4 regions of the Nonomuraea composti genome follow, and region 2 is predicted to be linked to each of the others. Evidence: riboswitches for the same ligand, from Rfam matches in the RefSeq annotation. Region 2 holds a riboswitch; each other region holds the start of a gene.
What was found. A riboswitch is a leader RNA that binds a small molecule or an ion and turns the genes downstream of it on or off. The one in region 2 is predicted to bind cyclic di-AMP.
Positions count from the first base shown of each region.

Region 1 (3,751 bases), on a different contig from region 2:
GCTTCCGTCCAGGGTCGAGTAGCTGGCCACGGCGAACAGGCCGATGACCAGGCCGATGACGAGGTTCAGGATGAACAGGATGACGAAGTCGATGATCCTCGCCACCAGGCGCTGCCACCACTCCGCCAGCGGCGCCGGCGCCCCCGGAGGCTGCACGCCGACCGGCTGGCCGTACTGCTGGCCGTAACCGGGCTGCGCGTAGCCGCCCTGCCCGTACTGCTGCGGCTGCTGGCCGTAGCCCTGCTGCTGACCGTATTGGTCGTAACCCTGCTGCTGGCCGTAGCCAGGCTGGGCGTAACCGGGCTGGGACTGCTGCTGCTGACCGTAGCCCTGCTGACCGTAACCCTGCTGGTCGTAGCCGGGCTGCTGGCCATAGCCCTGCTGCTGCTGACCGTACGCGGCCTGCTGGCCGTACTGGCCCTGCTGGCCGTAGTCGGGCTGCGACTGGGGCTGCTGGCCATAGGCGGCCTGCTGGCCGTAGTCCGGCTGCGATTGCGGCTGCTGGCCGTACTGAGCCTGCTGGCCGTAGTCCGGCTGGGACTGCGGCTGCTGGCCGTACTGAGCCTGCTGGCCGTAGCCGGGCTGCGACTGGGGCTGCTGGCCGTAACCCTGCTGCTGCCCGTACTGGGGCTGCTGGCCCGACTGCGGCTGCTGGCCGTAACCGGACTGCTGGCCGTACTGCTGCTGGCCATAGTCCGGCTGGGACTGCTGCTGCTGACCGTAGCCCTGCTGGCCGTAGCCGGGCTGGGACTGCTGCTGCTGGCCATAGCCCTGCTGCTGCCCGTACTGGGGCTGCTGGCCCGACTGCGGCTGCTGGCCGTAACCGGACTGCTGGCCGTAGCCCTGCTGACCGTAGTCAGGCTGGGACTGCTGCTGCTGACCGTAGCCCTGCTGGCCGTACTGCTGCTGCTGGTCGTAACCGTGCTGCTGGCCGTACTGGGGCTGCTGGCCGTAGCCCTGCTGACCGTAGCCTTGCTGCTGTCCGTACGGGGGTTGTTGCTGACCGTAGCCCTGCTGCTGGCCATACTGGGGCTGCTGGCCGTAGGCGTCGTCCGCCCGGTAGCCGACCACAGTCACGTCCGGGTCGGGCTCGCCGGGGTGGCGGCCCTGGTTGTGCTGCCCGTAAGGGGTGCCGGGCGGGGGATTCTCGCCGGAATCGTCCTGTGGATACGGCGGCTGTCCGGTGCTCACCGTGTCACCTCGCTTCGAGTGCGCATGTGGCACGTGTCAGGACACATGCCTGTGCTGCCCAACGTATCGACATAGGTATCAACAATCACCTTTCCAAGTGGTCAAGGTCCGCGTCACCCGATGTCAGATGGAGCAGCATCCGGGTGTTGCCCAGGGTGTTCGGTTTGACGTGTTCCAGGTCCAGGAACTCAGCCACGCCCTCGTCGTACGAGGCCAGGAGTTCGGCGTACACCTCGGGTGAGACCGGCGTGCCCTGAATCGGGCGAAAGCCGTGCCTCGCGAAGAAGTCGACCTCAAAAGTCAGACAGAATACACGTCGCAGACCCAGATCCTTCGCGTGCTGTATCAGCGCCGAGACGATCCGATGGCCGACGCCCATGCCGCGGCACGCCGGATCCACGGCCACGGTGCGGACCTCCGCGAGGTCCTCCCACAGCACGTGGAGCGCGCCACAGCCGACAACCTGCCCGCCCCGCTCGGCCACCCAGAACTCCTGCACGTCCTCGTACAGGGTCACGGTGGCTTTCTCCAGGAGCCGCGGACCCGCGCCCGCGTAGGTGTCGACCAGCCGCCTGATCGCCCGGACGTCGGGCGTGCGGGCACGCCGGACCACCACCGCGGTCTCGGGCCCGGTTTCGGACGTCGCCAGCTCGGCCACCTGCTCCATGGCTCTCCAGAGTACAGATGTCATTACGGCTCAGCCTTAACTCCCACGTCTCCGCCCATCCTGTTACATCCGGTGGCCATATGAGCACGCTCTCCACATCCGGCAGAAGGGGCATCGAACGTGACATAAACCCCGTTCTGCCCGGCCGGGCACGAGATCACCTTGTGACCCTTCGGTTGTGAAACCTCTATGAACTCGGCAGTTCCGGTTGAGCACGAACTCGGAGTGCATTAGTGTCCAGCGACGATGTTCCCCGCGTGTCGCGCGCGCGGGACACGCCAAATCCCCGCGAGGGGAGCCGGGGACCCACCGGCGGCGACCCCCATCGCCGTCACCCGGGGTGAATCCGAGTCCGTTCGGTAGGGCTGCTCCGGCCCGAACCCGTCAGCTAACCCGGTAGGCGTCGAGGAAGGGAGCTTGGTTGGTGAAGGGCACGCGCAACGGCGGGCACAGGACGGCGGGCAGGCACGCCCGCCCCCAGGAGAGGGCCGGGCTGTCACGGCGCCTCGGCGGTGTGGTGAGTATCACAGTGGCCGCGCTCCTGATCGCCCTTCCCGTCGGCCCGGCGTCCGCCGACCCCAAGCCCTCGCTGCAAGACCTGGCCAAGCAGGTCGAGAAGATGCACAACGAGATCGAGACGCTGACCGAGGAGTACAACGGCCAGCGGGAGAAGCTCAAGACCGCCAAGAAGGCCGCCGACGCCGCCCAGAAGACGCTGGCGACCAGCGAGGCCGATCTCGACGCCAAGCGCGCGGAAGTCGCGATGCTGGCCCAGAACGCCTACATGACCGGCGGCCTCAACCGCCTGCTGGCCTTCGCCGGCTCCGGCGACCCCGACTCCTTCCTCGACCGCGCCGCCACCATGGACGTGCTGGAGCAGCAGCAGGGCGCCGAGGTCAACCAGGTCACCCAGGCCAGGGAGGCCGCCGAGCGCGCCAGGGCCGGAGCCAAGGCGCGCATCGACGAGGTCCAGAAGATCGTCAGCGAGCTCGACACCAAGCGCGACAAGATCACCAAGCTGGTGACCAAGGTCGAGAGCAACCTGTTCAAGCGGGCGCTCGGCGAGGCCGGCCGGCCCGGCACCCGGGCACAGCGCGTCAACCTGCCGATCGTCGGCAGCGGCAAGGCCGCCCAGGCCGCCCGGTGGGCGCTCACGCAGCAGCTCAAGCCGTACGTGTGGGGCGCCGAGGGCCCCGGCTCCTACGACTGCTCCGGCCTCGTCATGGCGGCCTACCAGAAGGTCGGCATCTCCCTGCCGCACTACACCGGCAGCCAGTGGACGGCGGGCAGGCACATCTCCCGCGAGGAGCTGCGCCCCGGCGACCTGGTCTTCTTCTACAGCGACCTGCACCACGTGGGCATCTACCTCGGCGGCGGCATGATGGTGCACGCCCCGCAGACCGGTGACGTGGTACGGATCGCCTCGATCGCCAACAGGCCGTTCGCCGGCGCGGTCCGCATCGCCGACTGACCGGGAAAGCGCCTCGCATCGCCGGCTGATCGGAAACGCGGTATCGCGTCTCCGGGTGATCGGGAATCGCGCGGTACGCCTCGCCGGCTGAATCGGTATCCCTTCAGCCGGCCCCTCCCCCGTACCGCTCGCCGCTAGATCAACTGGCGGCGGGCCGCCCAAGCCACGGCCTCTATGGCCGTGGCCACGCCGATACGGTCACAGATCCCACGTAGTCTCCTGCGCACTGTGCGCCCGCTGATATCCAGCCGTCTGCCCACTCGGTCTACCGTGACCCCCTTGGCCAGCTCCGCCAGCAACGCAAGGTCCGCATGGCTCAGCTCAACGCCTTCAGTGAGCACGTCCATCGGGAGCCCTCCCCCCCAACAGCTGAACTTGGGCCTCTTGACCGGCCCGAAGTCGCTCCTCGCAGACGGTAAACG
Region 1 covers NZ_JAATEP010000046.1:31,445-35,195, reverse strand. Annotated here, with positions in the region: gene HCN51_RS62645 (RDD family protein) at 1-1,191, opposite strand, end outside; gene HCN51_RS43230 (amino-acid N-acetyltransferase) at 1,277-1,858, opposite strand; cyclic di-AMP (ydaO/yuaA leader) riboswitch at 2,125-2,276, shown strand; gene HCN51_RS43225 (C40 family peptidase) at 2,376-3,329, shown strand; gene HCN51_RS43220 (LuxR C-terminal-related transcriptional regulator) at 3,464-3,676, opposite strand.
Region 1: another riboswitch for cyclic di-AMP. It lies ahead of HCN51_RS43225 (C40 family peptidase); the one in region 2 lies ahead of HCN51_RS14790 (C40 family peptidase).

Region 2 (3,751 bases):
GCCTCACCCAGGCGGCCTGGGCGGCGGCCGGCGTTTCGCTGCCCCGCACGACGTGGCAGCAGTGGTCGTGGGGGGCCAGCCGCCGGGTGTCGCTCGACGCGCTCCAGCCGGGGGATCTGATCTTCAGCGAGGGTTTGGGACACGTCAGCATGTATGCGGGTAACGGGCAGATCGTCCACGCGCCGCAGACGGGCGACGTCGTCAAGGTCGTCAAGCTCTCCTCTTACGGGCGGTCGCTGGTGGGTGCGGTCCGCCCGTAATCGTCCCGCTTTCGCGCGGCGGTGGGTGAGGGCCGATTTCGGTCCCTGACCGCCCGGGTTTCGGTCACGTACGGGTGCGGCCACGCGCCCCCCGCCAGGGGAGGTCGCAGGGGGTCGCCTGGCGTGGCGGCGGGACCGGGTCACGCCGGCGGCGCGGTGGTCGGCGTGGTGCCCAGCGCGATTGTCCGGTGCGGCTGGAGAGCCCGCCTTGGGCGCCGCCCACCTTGCGCCGAGCTCCACCGCGCATCGTCTCGCCGGCCCGGCGCCGGACAGGCGCGCGAAATCCGCCTGCCCGGCGCAGTGCCGCCTGTGCGGCCCGCGTGCTGGGGCGGCGCGTAGTGGGGTGCCGCGTGGTGGGGCGGCGCGTGGTGGGGCGCTGCATGGCGGGGTGCCGCGTCGTGTGCCGCCTGGCGCCGCCGCGTCGTGCGCGCATTCGTGCGCCGCGGCGCGACGAGACGCGCGTTGCCCGGGTGGCGCGTGAAACGGCGGGTCTGGGGCGGAGGGTCGGCAATATCTACGATGCTCCATCGTAGAGAGGGGCTCGCAAGGTCTTCAGAGAGGGCCACATTCAGCGGGGATGGATACGGATGGAGCCGTAGGTACCCGTGCTTCCCCCGGCATGGCGCGCATCATGGCACGGAGCGGGCGGGAGCGCTCCCAGTGGCGATACTCAGTTTGAAGTGTGACAAATGTGACGGATGTGACGGGTGGGACCTGACAAATGTGTCAATTCTGAAGTGTGAGGAGGGTCACATTTCGGTAACGGAGCCCGATGTTCCAGCAGGGATTTCGATCCTGACAAACCCTCCTGTCTGATCTTTACAGCCGGACTCACCCTTTGCCGATCCGTGACCTTTCGGCGTAGCTTCTGGCGTCGTCGCGGTGAACAAGCCATGTCCCCGCGAACCCGCATCGGTCCCTCCCGATGTGAGACAGATAAAAATCCGCCGGCCGCCCCCCGACCATCCCCACACCAGCAAGTTCGCGTCGGGGCCAGGGCGGCCTGCCGAATCCGTGCAGCCAGGAGGCACGGAGCCGGGGACCCAGCGATCCCAAGTCCCCAAGGGATCAGGGGTGAATCGGCGCGCCCATGCGTGCCGTAGGGCGACTTCCACGCCCGAATCCGTCAGCTAACCCGGTAGGCGTTCGTGGAAGACACAAGGAGAAATCCTGTCTAGTCCCCTGCAGAACCCCCGCCTGTCCCGCCTTGCCCTGAGTGGCGTTGCACTCACGATGACCGTGACGGCCGGAGGTCTGATCCTCCATGCCCCAACGGCTCGGGCGGAGACGACGAGCGATGCGGCCGTTCCGATGACGGTCAAGGCAGTGACGAGCACCGCGGCGATGAGCACGGCGGTGGCGAGCACGGCCAAGACGTCCAGGAAGGCCACGACCGCCCAGCGAAGGGCGGCCAGGCTCGCTCGGCAGCAAGCGAAGGCCCGCAAGGCCGTCGCCGTGGCCAAGAACCAGATCGGTGACCCGTACCGGTACGGAGGCACAGGGCCTGGTTCGTTTGACTGCTCCGGTCTCGTCCAGTTCGCCTGGAAGAAGGCCGGCATCAAGCTCCCGCGCGTGGCGAGCAGCCAGTTCGCCCGCATCAGGCACAAGGTCTCCTGGCGCAATCTGCGTCCCGGCGACCTGATGTTCTTCAGCGGGCTCGGCCACGTCGGCATGTACGTCGGCAAGGGCAAGATGATCCACTCGCCGCGGACAGGTGAACGGGTACGCATCGACAAGCTGAGCGGATGGCGCCGATCGTCCTTTGTCGGCGCGGTTCGTCCCGGCATGTGAAGAAGCCCCGTTCGGATTCTTGGAGGATTTCCTGGATCCGGACGGGGCTCTCGCCTGTCCGGGGACTTACGCGCTGGAGCCCGGCGCGGTCCGGGCCACTACGATCGGGCATCGTGTTGGAGCGGGTGAGCCGGCGGGCCGTGGTGGCGGGGCTGCTGATCCTCGTGCCCTCCGCCGCCGCTCCGCTGCCCGGTTCCCCCATCCTTCCTCCCGAGCTGCGCGATCTGTGGCCGGGGCGGCGGACGGCCGTGAGTCGCGGTGCCCGCTCCACGGTCGCGGGGCCGGCCGGCGCCTCGCCGACGTCGCTGGCCGAGCTGGCGCGCACGGCCGACGGTGCGGCGGTGCGGGTCTCGGGCGTGCTCGGCCGGCCCGTACGGCCGCTGATCGTCCTGCCCGAGTCCGGACGGGACGCCGCCCGCCTGGCCCGCACCACCCCGCTCGACGGGCTGGCGGCGGTCGCCGACGGGCGGCGCGTGATCGTCGTGCCCGAGGCGTTCGCCAGGCTGAACCGCACCGGCAGGGACGTCGTCCTGACCCACGAGCTGACCCACGTCGTCGCCGGCACCGGCGGCGTGCCCGTCTGGCTGTACGAGGGTTTCGCCGACTACGTCGGCTACCGCGACTCCGGGCTGCCCGTCGCGACGGCCGCCGCCGAGCTGGCGGCCGAGGTACGAGCCGGACACCTGCCGAACGCTTTGCCCGGCCCTGAGGCTTTCGCCGTGAACGGGGCCGACCCCGGCCGCCTTGCCCGGGCGTACCAGGAGGCCTGGCTGGCGTGTCGCTTCCTCGCTGACCGGTTCGGTGAGGGGACCCTGGTGAGGCTCTACCGTGAAGCCCGGGTGGCGGGCGTCGATCGGGCGCTCGCCTCGCTGGGGCTCTCCGTCGCCACGCTGACGGCACGGTGGCGCACGTACGTGCGGGATCGGCTCGTGTGAAGGGGAGGCAGATGAGCGATCGAAGAGACGCCGATGACGCGGCGCGGGAAGACGAGGTGACCGGGGAAGACCGGATACCGGATGGGGCGATGGCCGCCGTGGGGGCCGCGGGGCACGCGGACGAGGAGGCGGCGGAATCGGAGGACGCCGTCCCCGCCGGACGCCCGCACCTCGGCGGAGGGACGACGGTGCCGGGGGAGAGCGAGCCGGCGGCAGCCGCGCAGGCGCCCGCCCAGGCCCGAGCCCAGGCGACCGCCGGGGTGCCCGCGAGCGACGACACCGTGACGTTCGGACCACCGCCTCCGAATGAGGAGCGTGCGGACGGGCATCGTGAGGAGGTGCCCGTGACGGCGGCAGCCCCCGAGGACGCCAGGGCGACGCGCCCGGCGGCCATCGCGCTGGTCCTGCTGGGCGTCGTGATCCTGGCCGTGTCGGCCTTCAGCACGCCGTGGCGGGTGCTGTCCGGCGGCCCGCCGGACCCGGCGCGCGACTTCGACGCCGCCCAGATCGCCAGGTCGCAGGCGTTCGACGCGGCCACGACGCTGCCGAGCTACCTCTCGCTGGGCCTGACGGTCATCATCGCGGGGATCCTGATCGCCACCCCGTTCAGCGCCAGGGTGCTGGGCAGGCTGCGCGGCCCGTGGTGGGCGCGGGTGGTGCTCGGCGCGCTGGTGATCACCGCGATCACGGAGCTGGTCAGGTGGCCGCTCGGGATGTGGTTCGAGACGATCCTGCGCGACTACGGCCTGTCCATCCAGGGCTGGG
Region 2 covers NZ_JAATEP010000009.1:48,004-51,754, reverse strand. Annotated here, with positions in the region: gene HCN51_RS14795 (C40 family peptidase) at 1-260, shown strand, start outside; cyclic di-AMP (ydaO/yuaA leader) riboswitch at 1,255-1,420, shown strand; gene HCN51_RS14790 (C40 family peptidase) at 1,494-2,051, shown strand; gene HCN51_RS14785 (hypothetical protein) at 2,165-2,986, shown strand; gene HCN51_RS14780 (M48 family metallopeptidase) at 2,998-3,751, shown strand, end outside.

Region 3 (3,751 bases), on a different contig from region 2:
GGACAGCATCGAGGACATCCTGATCACGCTGAGCGGCCAGTACCACATCATCCGCCCGATCACCGGGCGCGGCGGCAAGGGCCTGTTCCTGTACCTGGCGCTCGATCGCAATCGCGCCAACCTGGCGCTGGCCCGCCACCAGCTCCGGGGCATCGAGGAGAAGCTGGAGGTCTGACGCCCGCTTCCGGTGGCCCGGCTGCATGTGTGGGGGGACGGGCCACCGGCGGCGTCAGGTCTCGTGATCTCCGCCTCAGGCGGAGGTCAGCTTGGTGATCTCCGCGACGAAGCTCGGCCAGAGCTCGCGTGGCAGGTCGTGCCCCATGCCCGGGTACGTCACCAGCCGTGCCCCGGGGATCGCCGCGGCCGTGGCGCGGCCGCCCGCGACCGGGATGAGCGGGTCCGCCTCACCGTGCAGCACGAGCGCGGACACCTTGACCTGGGCGAGCAGCGCCGTCCGGTCCCCCGAGCCCATGATCGCGGCGAGCTGCCTGGCCGTGCCCGCCGGGTCGAAGCAGCGGTCGTAGGCCAGCCCGGCCATCGCCTTGATCCGCTCGTGGTCCAGCTCGTAGCCGGGCGAGCCGATGACCGACCAGGTCCGTACCGCCTGCTCCAGCACCGCCTCGCGGCCCTCGGCCGGCCGGCCCATCAGCACCGCGGCGGCGGCCTCGGTGGGCGGCGCCACGCTGGGCCCTGGCGTGGACATGATGGAGGTCAGGGTCAGCACCCGCCCTGGATGCCGGATGGCCAGCGTCTGGGCGATCATCCCGCCCATCGACGCGCCCACCACGTGGGCCGCCGGCCAGCCGAGGACGTCCATGAGGCCCGCGGTGTCGTCGGCCAGGTCGTCCAGCAGGTACGGCGGCGCGGCGCCCATCGCGGGCACCCCGTGGTCGTGGAAGTGCGTGGACAGGCCGGCGTCGCGGTTGTCGAACCGGACGACGTGGTGTCCCTGCTCCGCCAGGAGCTCGCAGAACTCCTCGTCCCACTGGACGAGCTGGGCGCCGAGCCCCATGACGAGGAGCAGGGGACGGCCCGTGGGTGAGCCGAAGCTCTCGTAGGCGATGTCGATGCCGTTCACGGCTGCGCGGGTGGTCACGACGACCAGAATGACATTCTGGTCGTCGCCGCGTAAAGGCCGCCGGGTGTTTATGGGGAGGGGGTCCGTTTACGGCGGGAGCCTGGTTATGGGGAAGGCGCCTGTTTATGGGGAGAGGGCTTGCTTATGGGGAGAGGGCTTGCTTATGGAGGTCAGCGCCGCAGGAGGGCGCGCAGACGCTCGCCGCCGAGCACCACGCCGCCGCCCGTCACCGTCAGGACGCCGGCCAGCAGCGTGCTACCGGCCACGCCCGGCTCCTTGGGCTCGCTCACCGGCACCACGGGGGCGTCCACGAGCCGGCCGCCCGCGTTGTCCTCGTCCTCGTCGGCCTTCGGCGGCGTCGCCGGGTTGCGGTCGCGCTCGGCCCAGGCGCCGGTGGAGAACGGCACCGGGTAGTTCTTCTTGCCCACGCCGTCACCCCACTTGGTGATGACGTAGTCGACGTCGATGTGTCCCTCGCCGCCGATGCCGTCCACGCCCAGCGTGCTGGCGTTGAACTCGCCGCCGGTCAGCTCGGCGAACGTCTTGGCGTCGAGGTCCAGCATGACGCCGCGGCTGGACGGCTCGCCCGGCCCGCGGTCGCCCACGAAGAAGGGCATCTTCTTGCCCTTGTAGACGACGTATCCCTCGGTCATCAGCGGCCAGCTCGGGCTGGCGGCCAGCCCCTTCTGCATCGGCTTGCCGCTGGCCGGCAGGCCCGTGTCACCGGCGCGGCCGGAGGCGTCGTCCCAGAAGTACGAGGCCGTGGTCGAGCCTTTGAGCAGGATCTTCTCTCCGGTGTCGGAGTCGGCGTGGGCGGCCGTGCCGGCGACGGTCAGTGCTCCGACGGCGGAGCAGGTCAGCACGGCGAGGGAACGCAGGCCAAAACAGGCGAACATGAAGCAGCAAAACCCTTCACTGGGGGACAGGGAGGTTGCACTCACGGAAAAAAGGGCGCGGCGGGGCAGGGCGCCGCGAGATCGCTACGCGGAGCGCAAGATACGAGCCTTTGGGGAAGGGGGCCGCTCAGCGGGCGGCGGCCGGGAAGACGCGGTCTGGGGGAACGACGCGCTGGTGCATGAAGTAACTTGTCCTCTCCATCACGCCTACCGGGTTAGCTGACGGGTTCGGGCGTGGAGATGCCCTACCGGCGCGTGGCCGGATTCACCCCAACGGAGGTGGTTCCCCGGTTCCCGACGTTCGGGATTCGGCGCCAACCGGCGGTCCTTCTGGGGTAAGGACCGGGTAACCGGCTGGTAATGGCGAATACGTTAGCCACGGAAACGGACACATGCCAACGTATCGGGCAAAAGATCTACCTGGTTAGGTAAAGAAAAAGGGGGCACGGCATGCCGTACCCCCGCCAGATTCCAGCCTCAGCCGCCGCTCTTGCGCCTGAATGATCTCTTACTCGCAGCCGGACCGTGCGCCCCGTGGATCTTGGATGGGTCGCCGCCCCTGCCACCCGCGCCCGAACCCGCGTGCTGGTTGCGCTTGCGCTCCAGCGCCTCGCGGAACTTGCGCTTCATCTCGTCCTCCGGAGTGTCGCTGACATCCGGCTCCGGTGCATCCGCCATGAGGACCTCCATGGTGTTGGGGACAGTCACAGCTTCGCACGGCACCGCTTATGACGCGAAACCGGGCTCACTGCGAGGTGAAGGCCAGCAACCGGAAAACCGGGTCGGGACCCCCCGAACGCCCCTGCCCGTGCCCGGTTCGCCGCGGAGCCGCAACCCGCGCCGTGCCGCTTCGGCGATGACGATCTCCGCCCCGTCCGTCGCGGGCGACCGGTCGCCCGGCCGGTGCGCGGCCTTTTTATCCACCGTCGTGACGAACACTCCCCCGGGCCGCAGCACGCGGGCCGCCTCCGCGATGACCGGACGGGCGTCGTCGAGCAGGTGCAGCAGCCAGAAAGTGGTGACCGCGTCCACGCAGCGGTCGCGTACCGGAAGCCGGCGCCCGTCACCCAGCACGACCGGCACCCGCTCCGAGGCGAGGCGGGCCATGCCGGCGGCGGCGTCCACGCCGAGCACCCGCAGGCCGCGCGCGGCCAGCTCCCTGGTGACCAGCCCGGTGCCGCAGGCCAGGTCGAGCAGCGTGCCGGGCTCGGGGATCAGACCCCGGACGGCCTCCGCCGCCGCCCGCGCGCGGGGCAGCCCGCCCCGGGTCTCGTCGTAACGCGCCGCTTCGAGGCTGTAGTCGAGCACGGTCCCAGTACAGCAGGTAAAGGGGATCCGTTCCGTTCGTGGTGTTGTGTTGGGACGGATCAGGAAACAGTCCCCGCGATGAGACTCCTCGGTCGTGACCTGGCGATGGATCTGGGAGCGGCGAGCACGCGGATCTACGTCAGACGCAAGGGCATCGTGCTCGACGAGCCCTCCGTCGTCATGTGCGACGTCCGGACGGGCAAGATCGTCCGGTACGGCGCCGAAGCCGTCGCCGACAGCGGCGGCAGCACCCACTGGCCGGTCAGCGGCGGGCTGCCGGCCGACGCCGAGCTCGCCCGGCGCATGGTGCGGCACTTCCTGCGCAAGGTGCACTGGCACCCGTACGCCCGGCCGCGCCTGGTCATGGCGCTGCCCGGCGACTCCACGCCGATCGACCGCGAGGCGCTGCAGGACATCGCGTACGAGGCCGACGCCAGGACCGTGCGGCTCGTCCCGCACGCGCTGGCCG
Region 3 covers NZ_JAATEP010000008.1:194,250-198,000, forward strand. Annotated here, with positions in the region: gene HCN51_RS14095 (hypothetical protein) at 1-175, shown strand, start outside; gene HCN51_RS14100 (alpha/beta fold hydrolase) at 251-1,096, opposite strand; gene HCN51_RS62945 (hypothetical protein) at 1,249-1,974, opposite strand; cyclic di-AMP (ydaO/yuaA leader) riboswitch at 2,164-2,298, opposite strand; gene HCN51_RS14110 (DUF5302 domain-containing protein) at 2,452-2,652, opposite strand; gene HCN51_RS14115 (methyltransferase domain-containing protein) at 2,701-3,282, opposite strand; gene HCN51_RS14120 (rod shape-determining protein) at 3,361-3,751, shown strand, end outside.
Region 3: another riboswitch for cyclic di-AMP. It lies ahead of HCN51_RS62945 (hypothetical protein); the one in region 2 lies ahead of HCN51_RS14790 (C40 family peptidase).

Region 4 (3,751 bases), on a different contig from region 2:
ACGACGGCCGGCTCGTGTGCAAGGTGGACGATCTGGAGCTGGCCTTCGACGACGAGGGCCGCCCGTACGTGACCGCCATCCTGATGGGGCCGCTGGCGCTCGGCCCTCGCGTCGGCGGCGTGCTGGGCCGGCTCATGGCTGGCGCCGCCCGCCTGTTCGGCGCCGGCGGCGAGCAGGCGCCGCCGCGCATCCCCATGGCGAACGTCAGCCACATCTCCAGCGCCGTGCACGTCGGCGGCGAGCTGGAGCGGCCCGCCCTCGAACGGTGGGTCCGCAGCCGCCTCATCGAGCCCATCCCCGGAGCCCGGCATGAGAATGAGTGAGCTCATCGCCCGTCCCGTCGTCGACAGCGCCGGCGAGCTCGTCGGGCAGGTCGCCGACGTGCGGCTGATCCAGGACGGGCCGCTGCTGCAGCAGGTCCAGAACGCCTTCCGCGTCGCCGGGCTGATCGTGGTCGCCCGGCACACCGGCCGGCTGTTCGGCTACGAGCGCGGCCCCGCCATCAAGGGCCCGTGGCTGATCAGGGCGCTGCTCGGCGTGCTGCACCGCGACACCCGGTACGTGACGTGGGAGCAGGTCGGCGGCATCGACGGCGAGCGGATCGTGCTGCGCGTGCCCGTGCGGGAGCTCGCCTCCGTCCGTGACCTGTACCAGGAGGGGCGGGCGGACGCCTGACTTCGTGCCTGGGGGTAGGAGGAGGGTTCCTTCTATCAAGGGAGGTCCGATGGACACCCCGCGTACTTCCGCCGCCCGCTCTCCCGTGCAGCTCGCCGCGCTCGTCGTCGGCGTGCTGTTCCTGCTGGTCGGCGTGCTCGGCTTCATCCCCGGCATCACGACCGGGTACGACGACCTGCAGTTCGCGGGTCACCACTCCGACGCGCACCTGCTCGGCGTCTTCCAGGTCTCGATCCTGCACAACATCGTGCACCTGCTGTTCGGCATCGCGGGTGTCCTGCTCGCCCGTACGTGGAGCGGGGCGCGCAACTTCCTCGTCGGCGGCGGGGTCATCTACCTGCTGCTGTGGATCTACGGGCTGCTCGTCGGCCATGACAGCCCGGCCAACTTCGTCCCGCTCAACAACGCCGACAACTGGCTGCACCTGGGGCTGGGCATCGTCATGATCGCCCTCGGCCTGGCTCTCAGCCGGCGCCGCGTCACCGCCCACCACTGAGGCCGATCGGGGGTAGGGCGGAAAAATCTACCCGGCCGCGGATCCCCGGCCGGGGCGGCGATGGAGACCTGTGCACGGCACGGGTCTCCTTTGCCGTATTTGCACCTTATTTGGGGTGATATGTACCTTCTGTAGGGCACGTGCTGACGCTCCGCGTCGAGCCGTCGCCCTCTGTCGACCGGGCACCGCTCTCGTAGCCACCGCTCTCGCAGGCACCGCTCTCGCAGGCGCCGCTCCGAGAACGACGCCCGGCCGCCGAATCCGCGCCACAGCGGAGCCGGGGACCCACCATTTCCGGGGTGAATCGGACGCCAGGCCCACGCCGCGCCCGTAGGGCACTTCCAAGCCCGAACCCGTCAGCTAACCCGGTAGGCGGCATGGAAGCAAGGAGTCATCACCTCATGCCCAAGCCCCAGCTTGCCGCAACCCTCAAGAACCAGCTCTCCGAGCGCTTCGGCCTGGCCGTCGGCGGCGCGATCCTGGCGGGCGCCGTCGCGCTGACCGGCGTGACCGGCACGGCCCTGGCCTCCCCCGCCGGCCCCGGTGCCGGCCCTGTCGCCGGCGCTGTCGTAGGCCACGCCGCCACCCACCAGCACGCCGGGCACGCGCTCTCCTACGGCCTGGACATCTCCAACTACGAGCCGCTCTACGACTGGAGCGCCAGCTCCGCCCAGTTCGGCATCGTCAAGGCCACCGAGGGCACCGCCTTCCGCGACGCGTCGTTCGCCCGGCACTGGCGCGAGCTGGGCGACAAGGGGATCGTCCGCGGGGCCTACCACTTCGGCCACCCCGGCAACGACCCCATCGCCGAGGCCGACCACTTCCTCGCCGTGGTGAACGCCCAGCCCGCCAAGCCCGGCGACCTGCTCGTCCTGGACCTGGAGACGACCGACGGCCGCTCCGTCGACCAGGTCAACGCCTGGGCCAAGGCGTGGCTGTCGCACGTCAAGGCCCGTACCGGGATCGCCCCGATGTTCTACAGCGGCTGGAACTTCGCCGACACCTACGGCAAGGGCCTGGCCGAATACCCGCTCTGGGTCGCCCACTACGGGCGGGCCAAGGGCGCCGTGACGCCGCCCGCCGACTGGAAGTCCTGGACGATCCACCAGTACACCGACTCGCCGATCGACCAGAACGTCTCCGCGCTGAGCCCGGACGAGCTGCGCGCCCTGGGCCGGCGCGCCTGACGCCCCTGGGCCCCGGCTCCTGGCCGGCAGCGGGGCCGGCGCCCCCGGCCCCCGGCCTCAGTCCTGCCAGTAGAACAGCAGGGCGCGCACGTTGATCGGGTCGCGGGTGCCGAACCAGTACACGCACAACCCGTCCACGGTGATCGCGCCGAGGTCGTCGTCGATCCACCGGAACCCGGCCGCTTCGAGCGGGGCCCGCACCTGCGTGGCCTCGTCCGAGCCGGTGACGAACCGCCCGAGCATGCTGACCAGGACCGTGCCGCCCGCGCACCTGATCACGTGGTACGTTCCGGTGCCCTGCCCGTAGTCCTCCCCGCAGTGCACGGGCGGCTCCGGGGACTGGCCCGCCCGCGCGAGCGCGTCCGACGCCCGCCGGAGCTGCCCTTCCACGTCCGTGGGCGGGGGCGGCTCGGTGATTAGGGCCTCCATCCGCCAGCGCGGGTCGGTGCGCACCTCGCACTCGGGGACGTACCGGTGCACGATCGCGGCGCGGATCTCCGCGTCCAGGCCCTGCACCTCGACGCGCGGCCGGCCCAGTGCCTCGTCGATGGCCCGGATCTCGTCGAGGTCGTCGGTGACGTCGTACAGGCCGAGCGCCGCCCACAGCGCCCCCTCCACGGTCGGCGCGTCCCGGGCGAACGCCCTCAACGCCTCGTCGTCCCACGTCAGCGAGTAAGCCTCGTAGGCGACGCCGACGTCGGGGTCGGCCAGCGCCGGCGTGATGTCCTCGCCGGCGCGGTGCCGCATGAGCACCCGGAACGCCCGGTCCTCCGGCCGGTCGCCGAGCAGGCGGTCGACCGCTGCCACGCCGTGCCGCTCCACCAGCGCGTCCAGCCCGGCCCTGCCCTTCGCCTTGTTGCGGTGCCACTGGTCGAACGCCAGCGTCGACAGCTCGGCCGCCGCCGTGAGGTCGCCCGCCTCGCCGCGCGCCTTCAGGATCGCCCCCCGCCACCTGAACGAGGTGTTGTTGCGCTGGTCGTCGTGCAGCAGCCACGGCAGCAGCTCCTCCCGGTGCCCGAGCACGGCGAGCAGCGCGAGGCGCACGTCGGTGGACTCGCGCGGATCCCGGATGCGCTCCAGCAACTCGGGCACCCGCGCCTCGGGGACGCGCCTGAACAGCGCCTCCGCACACCGCCGGCGCCGCCACCACGGGTTCCTGGGGTCGAGGACGTAACGGGCCAGCTCGTCGGGGTCGATCTCGCGCAGGGCGGCGGTGTCGGCGGGGCCGGCCTCCGGGATGGCCGAGGTGATGCGATCCACGCGCGGATGCTACCGGCCGGCGGCCTTTTCTGGATTTCTCCCGCCGAACGTGTCGAAGCGGCGCGGGCGGCTCCGACCTTCTCGTGAAGGTGACCCGGAGCGAAGGAGGCTCGTGATGAGCAAGGTAGTGCTG
Region 4 covers NZ_JAATEP010000033.1:104,566-108,316, reverse strand. Annotated here, with positions in the region: gene HCN51_RS36985 (hypothetical protein) at 1-323, shown strand, start outside; gene HCN51_RS36980 (hypothetical protein) at 310-675, shown strand; gene HCN51_RS36975 (DUF4383 domain-containing protein) at 725-1,171, shown strand; cyclic di-AMP (ydaO/yuaA leader) riboswitch at 1,415-1,561, shown strand; gene HCN51_RS36970 (glycoside hydrolase family 25 protein) at 1,573-2,358, shown strand; gene HCN51_RS36965 (hypothetical protein) at 2,416-3,618, opposite strand; gene HCN51_RS36960 (dihydrofolate reductase family protein) at 3,734-3,751, shown strand, end outside.
Region 4: another riboswitch for cyclic di-AMP. It lies ahead of HCN51_RS36970 (glycoside hydrolase family 25 protein); the one in region 2 lies ahead of HCN51_RS14790 (C40 family peptidase).